3 regions of the Streptomyces sp. NPDC001980 genome follow, and region 2 is predicted to be linked to each of the others. Evidence: predicted binding sites of a transcription regulator. Region 2 holds the regulator's gene; each other region holds the start of a gene.
The links. The regulator HrcA, encoded in region 2, represses chaperone genes, less so after heat shock. The targets are predictions, from matches to a motif close to TTNGCACTCNGNNNNNCNGAGTGCNAA.

Region 1: groL (chaperonin GroEL) is a predicted target of HrcA. The motif match lies at 1,864-1,890, and genes of this name have one in related genera.
Region 3: groES (co-chaperone GroES) is a predicted target of HrcA. The motif match lies at 1,751-1,777, and genes of this name have one in related genera.

What each region holds. Positions count from the first base shown of each region.
Region 1 covers NZ_JBEOYD010000003.1:280,111-285,570, reverse strand. Annotated here, with positions in the region: gene thrC (threonine synthase) at 1-741, shown strand, start outside; gene ABT137_RS05955 (MoaD/ThiS family protein) at 784-1,059, shown strand; gene ABT137_RS05950 (cold-shock protein) at 1,528-1,734, shown strand; gene groL (chaperonin GroEL) at 2,054-3,676, shown strand; gene ABT137_RS05940 (NADH:flavin oxidoreductase) at 4,045-5,172, shown strand; gene ABT137_RS05935 (hypothetical protein) at 5,206-5,460, opposite strand, start outside.
Region 2 covers NZ_JBEOYD010000001.1:247,815-253,274, reverse strand. Annotated here, with positions in the region: gene ABT137_RS01120 (nitronate monooxygenase) at 1-701, opposite strand, end outside; gene dnaJ (molecular chaperone DnaJ) at 1,066-2,202, opposite strand; gene hrcA (heat-inducible transcriptional repressor HrcA) at 2,203-3,219, opposite strand; gene ABT137_RS01105 (MBL fold metallo-hydrolase) at 3,392-4,114, shown strand; gene ABT137_RS01100 (DUF3097 domain-containing protein) at 4,149-4,964, shown strand; gene ABT137_RS01095 (Uma2 family endonuclease) at 4,942-5,460, opposite strand, start outside.
Region 3 covers NZ_JBEOYD010000021.1:109,404-114,863, forward strand. Annotated here, with positions in the region: gene groL (chaperonin GroEL) at 1-1,168, opposite strand, end outside; gene groES (co-chaperone GroES) at 1,296-1,604, opposite strand; gene ABT137_RS29215 (pirin family protein) at 1,806-2,573, opposite strand; gene ABT137_RS29220 (polysaccharide deacetylase family protein) at 2,709-3,512, opposite strand; gene ABT137_RS29225 (polysaccharide deacetylase family protein) at 3,509-4,402, opposite strand; gene ABT137_RS29230 (class I SAM-dependent methyltransferase) at 4,493-5,460, shown strand, end outside.

The sequences.
Region 1 (5,460 bases), on a different contig from region 2:
ATCGTCATGGCCGCGATCTACGGCGGCGAGCTCGTCGGCATCGAGGGCAACTACGACGACGTGAACCGTTTCTGCTCCGAGCTGATCGGCGACCCGGCCGGCGAGGGCTGGGGCTTCGTCAACGTCAACCTGCGGCCGTACTACGCGGAGGGCTCCAAGACCCTGGCGTACGAGATCTGCGAGCAGCTCGGCTGGCGGATCCCGGACCAGCTCGTCGTCCCGATCGCCTCCGGCTCGCAGCTCACGAAGATCGACAAGGGTCTGCAGGAGCTGATCAAGCTCGGTCTCGTCGAGGACAAGCCGTACAAGATCTTCGGTGCCCAGGCCGAGGGGTGCTCGCCGGTGTCGGTGGCCTACAAGGAGGGCCACGACGTGGTCCGCCCGCAGAAGCCGAACACCATCGCCAAGTCCCTCGCCATCGGCAACCCGGCCGACGGGCCGTACGTCCTCGACATCGCGCGGCGCACCGGCGGTGCCGTGGAGGACGTGACCGACGAGCAGGTCGTCGACGCCATCAAGCTGCTCGCGCGGACCGAGGGAATCTTCGCGGAAACCGCCGGCGGGGTGACGGTTGGAGTCACCAAAAAGCTCATTGAGAATGGGTTGATTGATCCGGCGAAGTCGGTCGTTGTACTCAACACCGGTGATGGACTGAAGACGCTGGACGCGGTGGCGGGGACCGGGCTCACCGCGACCATTCGCCCTAATCTGGAGTCTTTCCGCGAGGCCGGGCTCGCCTGAGTCCCCGAGAAATAGGGCGTTGCCCAGACCGGAGGTAAAAACGTGAGCGTCACCGTTCGCATCCCCACCATCCTGCGCACCTACACCGGTGGTCAGGCCGAAGTCGCCGCCGAAGGGGCCACCCTCGGCGAGGTCATCTCGGACCTGGAGAAGAAGCACACCGGTATCTCCGCGCGTGTTCTCGACGACCAGGGCAAGCTGCGCCGGTTCGTCAACGTGTACGTCAACGACGACGACGTGCGGTTCGAGCAGGGCCTGGAGACCGTCACCCCGGACGGCGCCGGCGTCTCCATCATCCCGGCCGTCGCCGGCGGCTGACCTGCTGACCTGCATGACAGGCTGATCGAATGACCGAACATTACCTTCGGTAACGCCGATCACCGACTGTTCATCTGATTGCCCCCTCCGTGAGAGAAGCGGAGGGGGCAATTCTGTGTGGTTGAGCGCGGTACAGTTGGGGAACACGGTCCCGATCTCCAGGTCGGGAGCCCCGTATTCGATACCGCGAGCCCAGCAAGAAGTAGCCAAAGTGTGCGGGTTATATGCGGCTTTTGTGGCCTTTATGGGGCCCGACTTGCCCTGAATTCGGCCGAATTCTTGCTACATTCCGGACCCCTTCCGTCCAGAATTCTCGTCCGATTGACCTGTTGCAGACGGCAGTTGGACAGATACATTCAGCCGCGGTCGACGCGTTCCGGCGCACGCCCCCAACCAATGGGGGGTGAGGTCTGACCCGGATCCGCGAAGTGTGGATCTGTGCAAGGGCCAGTAATAGGGGAGTTAGGCATGGCTCAGGGCACCGTCAAGTGGTTCAACGCGGAGAAGGGGTACGGCTTCATCGCGGTCGACGGTGGTGCGGATGTTTTCGTCCACTACAGCGCGATTCAGATGGACGGCTACCGCACCCTGGAAGAGGGTCAGCGGGTCGATTTCGAGATCTCGCAGGGCCAGAAGGGGCCGCAGGCGGACATGGTCCGGCTGGCGACCAGCTGAAGCACGCGCCGACTGACAGCGACGTTCTTCTGTACTTCTTCGAAGGGCTCGTGCCTCCCGGGGCACGGGCCCTTCGGCATGTCCAGGGCCCTCGGTCCTCATGTCCTGGGCCCCAGTCCGCGAGAGCCGCTTGCACTCGCCTAGGCCGAGTGCTAATCATTGGCGTTAGCACTCTGAAGGTGAGAGTGACAACGAAGGACCGGGTCGGTGAGGCCCGCAGGCCGGGTGGGGCAAGGAACCCACGGGTCGGCGAGCCGTCCGTCGCGGGCGCGGGCGCGGTCCTGAAGACTCACCCCCAGTCCTGGAGGGACCACTTCACATGGCCAAGATCATCGCGTTCGACGAGGAGGCGCGGCGCGGCCTTGAGCGCGGTATGAACCAGCTCGCCGACGCCGTCAAGGTCACCCTCGGCCCCAAGGGCCGCAACGTCGTCCTTGAGAAGAAGTGGGGCGCCCCCACGATCACCAACGATGGTGTGTCCATCGCCAAGGAGATCGAGCTGGAGGACCCGTACGAGAAGATCGGCGCCGAGCTGGTCAAGGAAGTCGCCAAGAAGACGGACGACGTCGCCGGTGACGGTACGACCACCGCGACCGTCCTCGCCCAGGCCCTGGTCCGCGAGGGCCTGCGCAACGTGGCCGCCGGTGCCAACCCGATGGCTCTGAAGCGCGGTATCGAGAAGGCCGTCGAGGCCGTCTCCGGTGCCCTCCTGGAGCAGGCGAAGGACGTCGAGACCAAGGAGCAGATCGCCTCCACGGCCTCCATCTCCGCCGCCGACACCCAGATCGGCGAGCTCATCGCCGAGGCCATGGACAAGGTCGGCAAGGAAGGCGTCATCACCGTCGAGGAGTCCCAGACCTTCGGTCTGGAGCTGGAGCTCACCGAGGGTATGCGCTTCGACAAGGGCTACATCTCGGCGTACTTCGCCACCGACATGGAGCGTATGGAGGCGTCCCTCGACGACCCGTACATCCTGATCGCCAACTCGAAGATCGGCTCCGTCAAGGACCTGCTCCCGCTCCTGGAGAAGGTCATGCAGTCGGGCAAGCCGCTGCTGATCATCGCCGAGGACGTCGAGGGCGAGGCCCTGTCGACCCTGGTCGTCAACAAGATCCGCGGCACCTTCAAGTCCGTCGCCGTCAAGGCCCCGGGCTTCGGCGACCGCCGCAAGGCGATGCTGAACGACATCGCCATCCTCACCGGCGGCGAGGTCATCTCCGAGGAGGTCGGTCTCAAGCTCGAGAACACGACCCTCGACCTGCTGGGCCGCGCCCGCAAGGTCGTCATCACCAAGGACGAGACCACCATCGTCGACGGTGCCGGCTCCACCGAGCAGGTCCAGGGCCGGGTCAACCAGATCCGCGCCGAGATCGAGCAGTCCGACTCGGACTACGACCGTGAGAAGCTCCAGGAGCGCCTGGCCAAGCTCGCCGGTGGCGTCGCCGTCATCAAGGCCGGTGCCGCGACCGAGGTCGAGCTCAAGGAGCGCAAGCACCGCATCGAGGACGCCGTCCGCAACGCCAAGGCGGCCGTCGAGGAGGGCATCGTCGCCGGTGGTGGCGTGGCGCTCATCCAGGCGTCCACCGTCTTCGAGAAGCTGGACCTCGAAGGTGACGAGGCGACCGGCGCCCAGGCCGTGAAGCTCGCCCTTGAGGCCCCGCTGAAGCAGATCGCCGTCAACGCCGGCCTCGAGGGCGGCGTCGTGGTGGAGAAGGTCCGCAACCTCACCCCGGGTCACGGCCTGAACGCCGCGACCGGTGAATACGTCGACCTGGTCGCCGAGGGCATCATCGACCCGGCGAAGGTGACGCGCTCTGCCCTGCAGAACGCCGCCTCCATCGCCGCGCTGTTCCTCACCACCGAGGCCGTCATCGCCGACAAGCCGGAGAAGGCCGCCGCGGCCGCTCCGGGCGGCATGCCGGGCGGTGACATGGACTTCTGAGCCTGAGGCTCGGATGTTCTGACGCAGCACCGAGGGCGGCACCCCCTGTTCGACAGGGGGTGCCGCCCTTCGGCGTTTCCGCAGCTGAGCAAGCGGGAGCTGCTCGTCGGCCGAGCGGCTCGGGCGAAGTCCGCTGCGGTTCGGCAGCGCCCCGAGGGGCGCTGGGGGTACCCCCGGCCGGAGCGCTCGGCACGGACGGCGGTGGGGCCGTGTCCCGGGTCACACGGCATCCGTGCGGGAGCGGGAATGTGCACGCCCGGGCAGGTCGTTCTGCACAGACGTGCACTCGATGCGTGTGCACATACCGTCCGGTATACGACCTGGGTGTATTGCCCGGGTACCCGACCTACTCACGAGGAGCCCCCCACGTGACCGTCACCACGCCCCCCGCCTCCCGCGCGGCCGAGATCCTCTCCCGTCCCATCGCCCTGAACGGGCTCACGGTCCCCAACCGGATCGTGATGGCGCCGATGACCCGCCAGTTCAGCCCCGGCGGCATCCCCGGCGAGGACGTGGTCTCGTACTACTCCCGCCGGGCCGCCGCCGGTGTCGGTCTGATCGTCACCGAGGGGACGTACGTCGGCCACGACTCGGCCGGGCAGAGCACCCGCGTCCCGCGGTTCCACGGTGAGGAGCAGCTGGCGGGCTGGGCGAAGGTCGCCGAGGGGGTGCACGCGGCCGGCGGCACGATCGTCCCGCAGCTGTGGCACATCGGCATGGTCCGCAAGCAGGGCCAGCCGCCGGTCGCGGACGCCCCCGCCGTCGGCCCCTCCGGCATCCGCCTGGACGGCACCGAGGGCGAGGGCAGGCCGATGACCTCGCAGGACCTGGACGACGTCATCCGCGCGTTCGCCGAGGCCGCGGCCGACGCCGAGCGCATCGGCTTCGACGGCGTCGAGCTGCACGGCGCCCACGGCTACCTGCTCGACCAGTTCCTGTGGGCGGGCACCAACCGCCGCAGCGACGCGTACGGCGGCGACCCGGTCGCCCGTACGAAGTTCGCGGCGGAGATCGTGGCCGCCGTACGCGACTCGGTCTCCCCGGAGTTCCCGGTCATCTTCCGCTACTCGCAGTGGAAGTCCGACAACTACGACGCCCGCCTCGCCGAGACCCCCGAGGAGCTGGAGGCGATCCTCACCCCGCTGGCCGCCGCCGGCGTCGACGTCTTCCACGCCTCCACGCGCCGCTACTGGCTCCCCGAGTTCGACGGCTCCGACCTGAACCTGGCCGGCTGGACCAAGAAGCTCACCGGCAGGCCCACCATCACCGTCGGCTCGGTCGGTCTCGACGGCGACTTCATCAAGGGCTTCCAGGGCGAGGGCTCCCCGGTCAAGGGCATCGACGACCTCCTCGACAGCCTGGAGCGCGACGAGTACGACATGGTCGCCGTCGGCCGCGCCCTCCTCCAGGACCCCGAGTGGGCGGCGAAGGTCCTGGCCGGCCGCACGGACGAGCTCACGTCGTACGACGCGGAGGCGCTCAAGACGCTGAGCTGATCCCGGCGGTTCGCCCCCCTGCCCTGGTCGTGATCATCCCGCGATGCTCATGACCAGGGCGACCACACCCTGCACGGGCAGGGACAGGAGGCCGAAGATCAGGGCGCCGTAGGGCGCGGCGTCCGCCTCCTTGCCCCGGTACCTCCCGAAGGCCCAGCCGCCGGCGGCGGCCAGGAGAGGTATGAGGGCCAGTACGACGTAACCCGTCGCGAACAGCGGGACCACGTCGAGCGCCAGCAGTACCGCCACCCCGGCCCAAACGCCTCGCACCTCGCGGGTCTCGGGGCG
Region 2 (5,460 bases):
GCGGCGCTCGCTCCCGCCGCCAGTGCGGCCGCGATCTGGCCGCCGCGCATGATCCCGCCCGCGGCGACGACCGGGATCCCCACGGTCTCGCGTACCTGGGCGACCAGCGACAGCAGCCCGATCCCGGACCCGTCGTTCTCCGGCACGTCCCGGTGGGTGCCCTGGTGTCCCCCGGCCTCCACGCCCTGGGCGATCACCGCGTCCGCCCCGGCCCGCTCGACGGCGCGGGCCTCCTCGGCGGTGGTGGCAGTGACCAGCGTGAACGTCCCGGCCCGCCGCAGGGAGTCCAGCACCTCCCGCGTCGGCACACCGAAGTGGAAGGAGACGGCGGCCACCGGGTTGTCCAGCAGCACGGCCAGCTTGGCCTCGTACCCGTCGTCCCGGCCGCTGTCCGGGTCGCCGAGCTCGGTCTCGTACCAGGCGGCCTCACCGGCCAGCTGATGCGCGTAGACCTCCACGGCGCCGGACTCGGCATGTTCGGGCTGCGGCATGAAGACGTTCACACCGAAGGGACGGCCGGTCAGTCCCCGCAGCTGCTTGATCTCCTGATACATCCCGTCGGCGGTCTTGTACCCGGCGGCAAGGAACCCCAGCCCGCCCGCCTCGGACACGGCGGCGGCAAGCTGCGGGACGGAGACCCCGCCTGCCATGGGGGCCTGCACGATCGGAAGAGGGAAGAGATCGGTCAGTGCGGAGGACATGACGGCATGTTGTCACGTCCTCCGAACAAGACCGAATCGGGCCGCCCCATTGGCACATGCCAGAAATCTCCCTGCCCGGGGCCCCGACCGCACTGCTCGAAGAGCCGAGCCGGGGGGCGACCCCACCTCTCGATCAACCGAGCCGGGGGGCGACCTCACCCCTCGATCAACCGAGCCGAGGGGCGGCCACACCTCTCGATGAACCGAGCCGAGGGGCGACCCCACCTCTCGATCGACCGAGCCGAGGGGCGACCTCGCCCCTCGATGAACCGAGTCGGGTGGTGGGTGGGCATAGGTCACGGGGGTCCAGGGGGCGGAGCCCCCTGGCGGGGTCGAAGGGGCGGAGCCCCTTCACGGCACCCCGTCAACGCCCGTTGAACGCGTCCTTGAGCCGGCTGAACAGCCCTTGCTGACCGGGCTGGAACTGCCCCTGCGGCCGCTCCTCCCCGCGCAGCTTCGCCAGCTCCCGCAGCACCCGCTCCTGCTCGGGGTCCAGCTTCGTCGGCGTCGTGACCTCGACGTGCACGATCAGGTCACCCCGGCCGCCACCCCGCAGATGCGTGACCCCGCGCCCGTGCAGCGGAATCGACTGCCCGGACTGCGTGCCCGGCCGGATGTCGACCTCCTCAAGACCGTCCAGCGTCTCCAGCGGCACCTTCGTACCGAGCGACGCCGCCGTCATCGGGATCGTCACCGTGCAGTGCAGATCGTCCCCGCGCCGCTGGAACGTGGAGTGCGGCAGCTCGTGGATCTCGACGTACAGGTCACCGGCAGGACCGCCACCCGGCCCGACCTCACCCTCACCGGCGAGCTGGATCCGCGTGCCGTTGTCGACACCGGCCGGGATCTTCACGGTCAGCGTCCGCCGCGACCGCACCCGCCCGTCGCCCGCGCACTCGGGGCACGGCGTCGGCACGACGGTTCCGAACCCCTGGCACTGCGGGCAGGGCCGCGAGGTCATGACCTGGCCGAGGAAGGACCGCGTCACCTGCGAGACCTCACCACGGCCCCGGCACATGTCACACGTCTGGGCGGAGGTGCCCGGCGCCGCGCCCTCACCGTTGCAGGTGTTGCAGACGATCGCCGTGTCGACCTGGATGTCCTTGGTCGTGCCGAAGGCCGCCTCGTCGAGCTCGACCTCGATCCGGATCATCGCGTCCTGGCCGCGCCGCGTACGCGATCTCGGCCCGCGCTGGGACGCCGTACCGAAGAACGCGTCCATGATGTCCGAGAAGTTCCCGAACCCACCGGCCCCGAAGCCGCCCGCGCCCGCGCCGCCGCTCTGCGAGAGCGGATCCCCGCCGAGGTCGTAGACCTGCTTCTTCTGCGGGTCGGAGAGCACCTCGTAGGCGGCGTTGATCTCCTTGAACCGCTCCTGGGTCTTCGGGTCCGGGTTGACGTCCGGGTGCAGCTCGCGCGCGAGCCGACGGAAGGCCTTCTTGATCTCTTCCTGCGACGCGTCGCGGCGCACGCCGAGAACGGCGTAGTAGTCCGTGGCCACTTACGACTCCGCCAGGATCTGTCCGACGTACCGTGCCACCGCTCGTACCGCTCCCATCGTTCCCGGGTAATCCATGCGGGTCGGTCCGACCACGCCGAGTTTGGCGACTGCCTCGCCGCCCGAACCGTAGCCGACCGACACCACGGACGTGGAGTTGAGTCCCTCGTAGGCGTTCTCGTGACCGATGCGTACGGTCATGCCCGAATCACCGGCCTCGCCAAGGAGCTTGAGCAGCACGACGTGCTCCTCCAGAGCCTCCAGGACGGGTCGGATCATGAGGGGAAAGTCATGTCCGAAACGGGTGAGATTGGCGGTGCCGCCGATCATCAGCCGCTCCTCGTTCTCCTCGACGAGCGTCTCCAGCAGGGTGGAGAGCACCGCCGAGACCGTGCCGCGGTCCTCGGCCTCGAAGGCTTCCGGCAGGTCCTCAACCAGCCGGGGCACGTCCGAGAACCGGCGTCCCGCGACCCGGCTGTTCAGCCGCGCGCGCAGGTCCGCCAGAGACGTTTCCCCGAAGGGCGCCGGGCAGTCGACCATCCGCTGCTCGACCCGTCCGGTGTCGGTGATCAGGACCAGCATCAGCCGGGCCGGCGCGAGGGAGAGCAGTTCCACATGCCGCACGGTGGACCGCGTCAGCGACGGATACTGCACGACCGCCACCTGCCGGGTCAGCTGGGCCAGCAGCCGGACGGTCCGCGCCACCACGTCGTCGAGGTCGACGGCGCCGTCGAGGAAGTTCTGGATGGCCCGCCGCTCGGGCGCGCTCATCGGTTTGACGCCGGCCAGCTTGTCGACGAACAGCCGGTACCCCTTGTCGGTGGGGATCCGCCCCGCGCTGGTGTGCGGCTGGGCGATGAACCCCTCGTCCTCCAGGGCGGCCATGTCGTTGCGCACGGTCGCCGGGGAGACCCCGAGGTTGTGCCGTTCGGTCAGCGCCTTCGAACCGACCGGTTCCTCGGTGCCGACGTAGTCCTGGACGATGGCGCGCAATACCTGAAGCCTGCGTTCACTCAGCATCCGGCGCCACACCTCCAGAAAGTCGTCCCCGCGGCCTTTCGGTCCCTTCGGGCCTTTCGTCTGGCACTCTGCGAACGCGAGTGCCAGCATCCCCGGCCCAGTGTACGGCCGTGGGGTACTGACTGGGCAAGGTCGGTCAGGACCCATGGCGTTCTACGGCTAGCGTCGCGGCATGACGGTGACTTGGGAAGAGCTGGGCTGGGAGCGGGTGGCCGAAGGGGTCGGCCGGTGCCGGCTGCCGGGCTGGGACTGCACGGCGGGTCTGGTCCTGGGCGCGGGCACGGCCCTGATGGTGGACGCCGGGTCGAGCCTGGCGGAGGGCGCACGGTTGCGTACGGAGGCGCAGGCGCTGGCCGACCGCCGTGTGACCCATCTCGCGCTCACCCATCCCCATTTCGACCATGTCTTCGGCGCGGCCGCCTTCGCGGGCGCGGACCTGTACGCGGCGGTGGGCGCGGAGGCCGTCCTCGCCCACGACCGCGAGGAACTCCGCCTGGACGCGATCCGCAACGGCCTGCCGTCCCCGGAGGCCGAGGAGGCGACGGACGCCCTTCCCCTCCCCCGCCACCTGGTCTCCGGCGAGTGGACCCTCGACCTCGGCGACGGCCGCCAGGCCCTGCTGGCCAACGTGGGCCCCGGCCACACTCCCCACGATCTCGCGGTCCTGGTCCCCGGCGACCCGGAGGTGGTGTTCTGCGGCGACCTGGTGGAGGAGTCCGGCGACCCGCAGGCCGGCCCCGACGCCGTACCGTCGCAGTGGCCTGCCGCCCTTGACCGCCTCCTCTCCCTGGGCGGCGACCGCGCCCTGTACGTACCCGGTCACGGAGCGGTGGTGGACGCGGCGTTCGTGCGGGCCCAGCGCGACGCCCTGGCGGCCCGTTTCGGCGTGTCGTAGGCGCGCCGGTTCGGCTTCTCCTATCGTCATCCGAATGCGCCAGTACTCCGCCGACCTGACCCCGCCGTGGAAGAGGCCGAAGCCGGTGCCCGAGGTGGCCGCCGAACCCGGTCTGGTGGTGGAGGAGCCGGGTACCGGTTTCTGCGGCGCGGTGATCCGCTGCGAGGCGGGCACGGTCACTCTGGAGGACCGCTTCGGCAAGCACCGCGTCTTCCCGCTGGAGCCGCGCGGCTTCCTCCTGGAGGGCCGGGTCGTCACCCTCGTACGCCCCGCGTCCGGGGGACCGGTACGCCCCTCCCGTACCGCCTCCGGCTCGGTCGCCGTCCCCGGCGCACGCGCGCGTGTCGCCCGCGCGGGCCGCATCTACGTGGAGGGCCGCCACGACGCGGAACTGGTCGAGAAGGTCTGGGGCGACGACCTGCGCATCGAGGGTGTGGTGGTGGAGTACCTGGAGGGCGTCGACGACCTCCCCGCGATCGTCGCCGAGTTCGCCCCCGGCCCCGACGCCCGCCTCGGCGTCCTCGTCGACCACCTGCTCCCCGGCACCAAGGAGTGGCGCATCGCCCAGTCGGTCACCAGCGACCACGCCCTGGTCGTCGGCCACCCGTACATCGACATCTGGGAGGCGGTGAAGCCGTCGTCCCTGGGCATCGAGGCGTGGCCGCGCGTCCCGCACGGGCAGGACTGGAAGACGGGGGTGTGCCGCGCGCTGGGCTGGCCGTCGGAGAACACGGGCGCGGTGTGGCAGGCGATCCTGGCGCGGGTGGGCTCTTACAAGGACCTGGAGCCGGAGCTGCTGGGGCGGGTGGAGGAGCTGATCGACTTTGTCACGGGAGCCGGTGACGCCTGACCCCGGTGAGGGTCCCGAATTCGCTCGTGTCCAGCTCGGCGCCGAGCAATTCGAGCAGCACCGGATCGCCGAACTTCGTAATCCACTGACCTCGGTAGTCGGCTTGGTCTCCTTCACCCACGGGGTCGGACAGCAAGACGCAATGCGCCATGATCGGATCGATGATCAGGTAAGCAGGGATTTTGCCTGCCGCATAGATGGACCGCTTGATCCCGTAGTCCCGGTCGACGCTCGTCTTCGAGACCACTTCGACCACCAAGGTGACCAATTGGGACGGCACCAGATTGCCTGAGGCCGGAGCCACCCCCCGTTCCAGCACCACTAGGTCCGGAATGGGCTCACTGGCCTCATCAATGATGTCCAGATCCGTCGTCTGGAGACGTTCCCAGCGCTTGCGCGGGATCTGGTCCTGCACTTCCGTCACGATCCGGTTGTGCACCAGATCGGGAGCGGCCATCATCACGATTTCCCCCCGGAGGAGCTCAACCTTGATGCC
Region 3 (5,460 bases), on a different contig from region 2:
TCAGCTCCACCTCGGTGGCGGCGCCGACCTTGATCACGCACACGCCGCCGGCCAGCTTCGCGAGGCGCTCCTGGAGCTTCTCGCGGTCCCAGTCGGAGTCGGTGTTCTCGATCTCGGCCTTGATCTGGGCGACGCGGCCGGTGACCGCACCGGAGTCACCGGCGCCGTCGACGACCGTGGTGTCGTCCTTGGTGACGGTGACGCGGCGGGCGGAGCCCAGCACGTCCAGGCCGACCTGGTCGAGCTTGAGGCCGACCTCCTCGGAGATGACCGTGGCGCCGGTGAGGGTCGCCAGGTCCTCCAGCATCGCCTTGCGGCGGTCGCCGAAGCCGGGGGCCTTGACCGCGACCGCGTTGAAGGTGCCGCGGATCTTGTTGACGACCAGGGTCGACAGGGCCTCGCCGTCGACGTCCTCGGCGATGATCAGCAGCGGCTTCGAGGCGTTGGACTGGATGATCTTCTCGAGCAGCGGCAGCAGGTCCGCGATGGAGGAGACCTTGCCCTGGTTGATGAGGATGTAGGGGTCCTCCAGGACGGCTTCCATGCGCTCCTGGTCCGTCACGAAGTACGGCGACAGGTAGCCCTTGTCGAAGGCCATGCCCTCGGTGAAGTCCAGCTCCAGACCGAAGGTGTTGGACTCCTCGACGGTGATGACACCGTCCTTGCCGACCTTGTCCATCGCCTCGGCGATGAGCTCGCCGACCTGCGTGTCCTGGGCGGACAGCGCGGCGACGGCGGCGATGTCGGACTTCTCCTCGATCGGGCGGGCCGACGCGAGCAGTTCCTCGGAGATGGCGGCGACCGCGGCGTCGATGCCCTTCTTCAGGGCGGCCGGGGAGGCGCCGGCGGCGACGTTCTTCAGGCCCTCGCGGACGAGCGCCTGGGCCAGCACGGTGGCGGTGGTCGTACCGTCACCCGCGATGTCGTTGGTCTTGGTCGCCACCTCCTTCACCAGCTGCGCGCCGAGGTTCTCGTACGGGTCGTCGATCTCGACCTCGCGGGCGATCGTGACGCCGTCGTTGGTGATGGTGGGGGCGCCGAACTTCTTGTCGATGACGACGTTGCGGCCCTTGGGGCCGATCGTCACCTTCACCGTGTCGGCAAGCTTGTTGACGCCGCGCTCAAGGGCGCGACGGGCGTCCTCGTCGAACTTCAGGATCTTCGCCATGGCAGCGGATGCCCTCTCGGAAATCTGGGGTGAACAAGACTGCGCCCCTGGCGCCCGGCTTCTTGGAGGATCGCGGGGGCCAGGGGCGCAGCTTTCAAGCGGAGTGCTTGAGGTGTAAGTCGCAGGCTTACTTCTCGATGATCGCGAGCACGTCGCGAGCCGAGAGGACGAGGTACTCGTCGCCGTTGTACTTCACCTCGGTGCCGCCGTACTTGCTGTAGAGCACGACGTCGCCGACCTTGACGTCGAGCGGCAGGCGCTCGCCGTTCTCGAAACGGCCCGGGCCCACGGCGAGGACAGCGCCCTCCTGGGGCTTCTCCTTCGCGGTGTCCGGGATGACCAGGCCGGAGGCCGTGGTCTGCTCGGCGTCGAGCGGCTGGACCACGATGCGGTCCTCAAGCGGCTTGATGGCAACCTTGGAGCTGGCGGTCGTCACGATCCGACCTCCCCCTTCGGAGATCTCACGGGGTTAACTGTCTGAGGTGGCGACCAGGTGGATCCGTCGTCGCGGGTGCCGGACCTGCCCGTCGCGTTGTTGGCACTCTCATCTGCCGAGTGCCAGAGCCGAGACTATGACCGCGATTAGCACTCGGTCAAGCGGAGTGCCAATTGCGAGCGTCGCGGCGCCGAAACCGACTCACAGGGCGACGGCGGCGTGCATCTCCCACACCAGGATCTCGGCCGGCTCCGAGGCCGCCACCCGGTGCCCGCCAGTGGCCGTGAAGCGCACGGCGTCGCCCTCGCCGAGCGCTCCGACGCCCTCCAGGTCCACCGTGCCGCGGGCGACGAACAGGTGCAGGTACGGCGCCTCGGGAAGGGTCACCCGCCCGCCGGGGCGCAGCCGGGCCGCGTACAGGGCGGCGTGCCGGTTCCGGATCCGGATGGCCCTCGCGTCCTTGTGCCGGTCCATGCCGGACGCCACCGTGACCAGCCCGCCGGACAGCAACTCGGCGTCGATCTCCAGCTGTTCGTAGCCCGGGGTGACGCCGGCCTCGTCGGGGACGACCCACATCTGGACGAAGTGCACGGGGTCGGCGGGCGGCCGGTCCGCGGCCCCGTAGGTGTCGTTCTTCTCCGAGTGCAGGATGCCGGTGCCGGCGCTCATCCGCTGGGCCAGGCCCGGGTAGATCACGCCGGAGTGGCCGCCGGAGTCCTGGTGGACCAGCGAGCCCCGGAGCACCCAGGTGACGATCTCCATGTCCCGGTGCGGGTGGGTCTCGAAGCCGGTGCCCGGCTGCACCAGGTCCTCGTTGTGGACCAGCAGCACCCCGTGGTGCGTGTTGGCCGGGTCGGGCCGGTGCGTGCCGAGGGAGAACGAGTGCTTCGAGTCGAGCCAGGACAACCGGCTCGCGAGCCGCGCGTCACCGCGCCGCACCTCCACACCGGGTGTCAGCAGTGCGCCCATGCCGTGCCTCCTGCTCCGCGCGAGCATCCATTGACTTGAATATTCAAGCTAACACAGATCCGTCGTGCCGGTAAGAGCCAATCGTGAGCGCCGCTTGAGCGCCATGATTGACTTGATGATTGAAGTCCGATCGGGCTAGAGGTAGTCCTCAAGACGGCCCACCGTCAGCCCGCTCGCCTGCACCCGGCGCAGCAGCCGGGCGGTGCGCTCCCTGAGGGTCGGGCCGAGGGCCTCGTCGGGGCCCACCAGGACGATGTCGCCGGGGCGGAGCTGCTTGTCGCCGGTCCGGTAGGTGATGCCGTCGGGGGTCATCGCCGCCCGCCACAGCACCACCGCGGCGACTCCGCAGTCGGCCGCGGCGCGCAGGGTGGTGGTGTCGTAGGTGCCGTAGGGCGGGCGGAAGAGGCGGGGGCGGATGCCGAAGCGGGACTTCAGCTTCTCCTGCTGGCCGCAGATCTCGGCGCGCTGCCCGGCGTACGGCAGGCCGGGCATGGCCGGGTGGTCGAGGGTGTGGTTCTGGACGCTCGCGCCGACCGCCTGGAGGCGGGCGAAGTGGCCGTAGCCGGGGCCGACCACGCTGTCCGTGAGGAACATGCTCACGGGCAGCCGCAGTTCGCGGACCATGTCGACGAAGCGGGGGTCCTTCTCGGCGCCGTCGTCGTAGGTCAGGAAGACCACCCGGTCGGAGGTGGGGATGTGGTCGACGACCGGGGGGAGGGCGGTGCGGAAGGACAGCGGGTGGAGCGGCGGGCGGGGCGCCGGGGAGAGGGGCTCGGTCAGGCCCCACCGGCGGTACGTCGGCTCGCCGGACGGGCCGTGCGGGTGCACCCGGTCGGCCGCCTTCCTGCCGAGCCGTTCGATGGGGTCGACGGACGGCGCGCACGCGGCCAGGAGGAGGGCGGCGGCCAGGACAGCGGCCGTCGCCCTCGGTCGGCTCACAGGTAGTCCTCCAGGCGCGCCACCGCGTAGCCGTCGCGGGTGACCTTGTTCAGGAAGCGGCGCATGTCGTCGACCATGGTGCCGTCCCAGTCGTTCCGGCCCCGGAAGTGCGTGAGGACGATGTCACCGGGGTGCAGTGCGCGGTCCCACTCGCGGTACTCCCAGTGGTCGACGAACACCTCCTCGTCCCAGATCGGCGCGTACTTGATGCCGCAGGCCTTGGCGGCGCGCAGGGTGTCGCCGTTGTAGTTGCCGTAGGGCGGCCGGAAGACCGTCGGCGCCTTGCCGAACTGCCGCTTCATGATGTCCTGCATGCCGCAGATCTCGTGTTTCTGCTCGTCGTAGGTGAGACCGGGCATGTAGGGGTGGGTGAGGGTGTGGTTGTTGAGGGTGTGGCCCTCGGCCTGCATCCGGCGGAAGTAGCCGTAGTCGTCCTTGACCAGGTAGTTGCTGAGGAACGCGGTGTAGGGGATCCGCAGCTCGCTCATCATCCGCAGGAAGTCCGGGTCCTTCTCGGCGCCGTCGTCGATGGTGAGGAAGACGACCTTCTTCCTGGTCGGGACGGTGGTGAAGACCGGGGGCAGGTCGTCCTCCACCTGTCCGTCCACCTCGAAGCCGTCGCGAGCGGTGATCGTCGGCCTGTGCCTCGGCGGGGCCGGGGGCCGCAGCGGGACCGCGTCCAGCCCCCAGCGCCGGGCGGCGGCGACCAGGGCGGCGTGGTCGTCGGGGGCGGCGGCCGCCCGATGGGCCTGCTGGCCCGCGGCGGGCCGGACCTCGGCCTCGTCCGCCGGCCCGGCGCAGCCGGAGACGACGGTGACGGCCGCTACGGCGGCGAGGGCAGCCATGGCCAATGCCACCCTATTTTTGTCATTTTGTACGACTGCTCGCATGGCCTCGGATCTTTCCAGCCCTCTCCCCGGAACCACGGCAGACACCGCGGCCGGAGGCGAACCATCCACCGACTGGCCGACAATGACCCGGTGAACGACCTCCTCTCCCCCCTCCTCACCCCCGAGGGCCACGCCCTCCTCGACGAGGTGCGCGGCACCGCGCCCGCCGACGAGCTGGCCGTGGCCACCCGGCTGCGCCGCGAGCACCCCGCCGAACTGGTGTCGGCGGCGCTGGCCCAGGCCCGGCTGCGGCAGCGGGCGGCGGCGAAGTTCGGGGAGGCGGACGCGGGCCGCATGTTCTTCACGCCGAACGGGGTCGAGCAGTCGACGCGGGCGAGTGTCGCCGCGTACCGGGCTCAGCGGCTGAAGGCGCTCGGGGTGACGTCGGTGGCCGACCTGTGCTGCGGGATCGGGGGCGACGCCATCGCGCTCGCGCGGGCCGGCATCCGCGTCCTCGCGGTGGACCGGGATCCGGTGACGGCGGCCACCGCCCGCGCGAACACCGAGGCGCTCGGGCTCGCCGCCCTGATCGAGGTCCGGGAGGCGGACGTCCAGGAGGTGGACACGGCCGGCCACGACGCCGTCTTCGTCGACCCGGCCCGGCGCGGCGGCCGGGGCCGCATCTTCGACCCGGAGGCCTACTCACCGCCCCTGTCCTGGGCGGTCGAGGCGGCGTCGGCCGCCCGGGTGGCCGCGCTGAAGATCGCCCCCGGCATCCCGCACGAGGCGGTCCCGGCGGCGGCCGAGGCCGAGTGGATCTCGGACCACGGCGACGTGAAGGAAGCCGTCCTCTGGTTCGGCACCGGCGCCCCGGGGGCCGTCCGCGCCACCCTCCTGCCCGGCCCGCGCACCCTGCTCGGCCGCGGCCTGCCCGACCCCGCCGTCCGGCCGGTCGGCCGTTACCTGTACGAGCCGGACGGCGCCGTCATCCGCGCCCACCTGGTCGCCGAGGCGGCCGAGGAGCTGGCCGGCGGCCTGATCGACCCGACGATCGCGTACGTCACCGCCGACACGCTCCGGCCCACCGCCTACGCGACGGCGTACGAGATCACCGACGA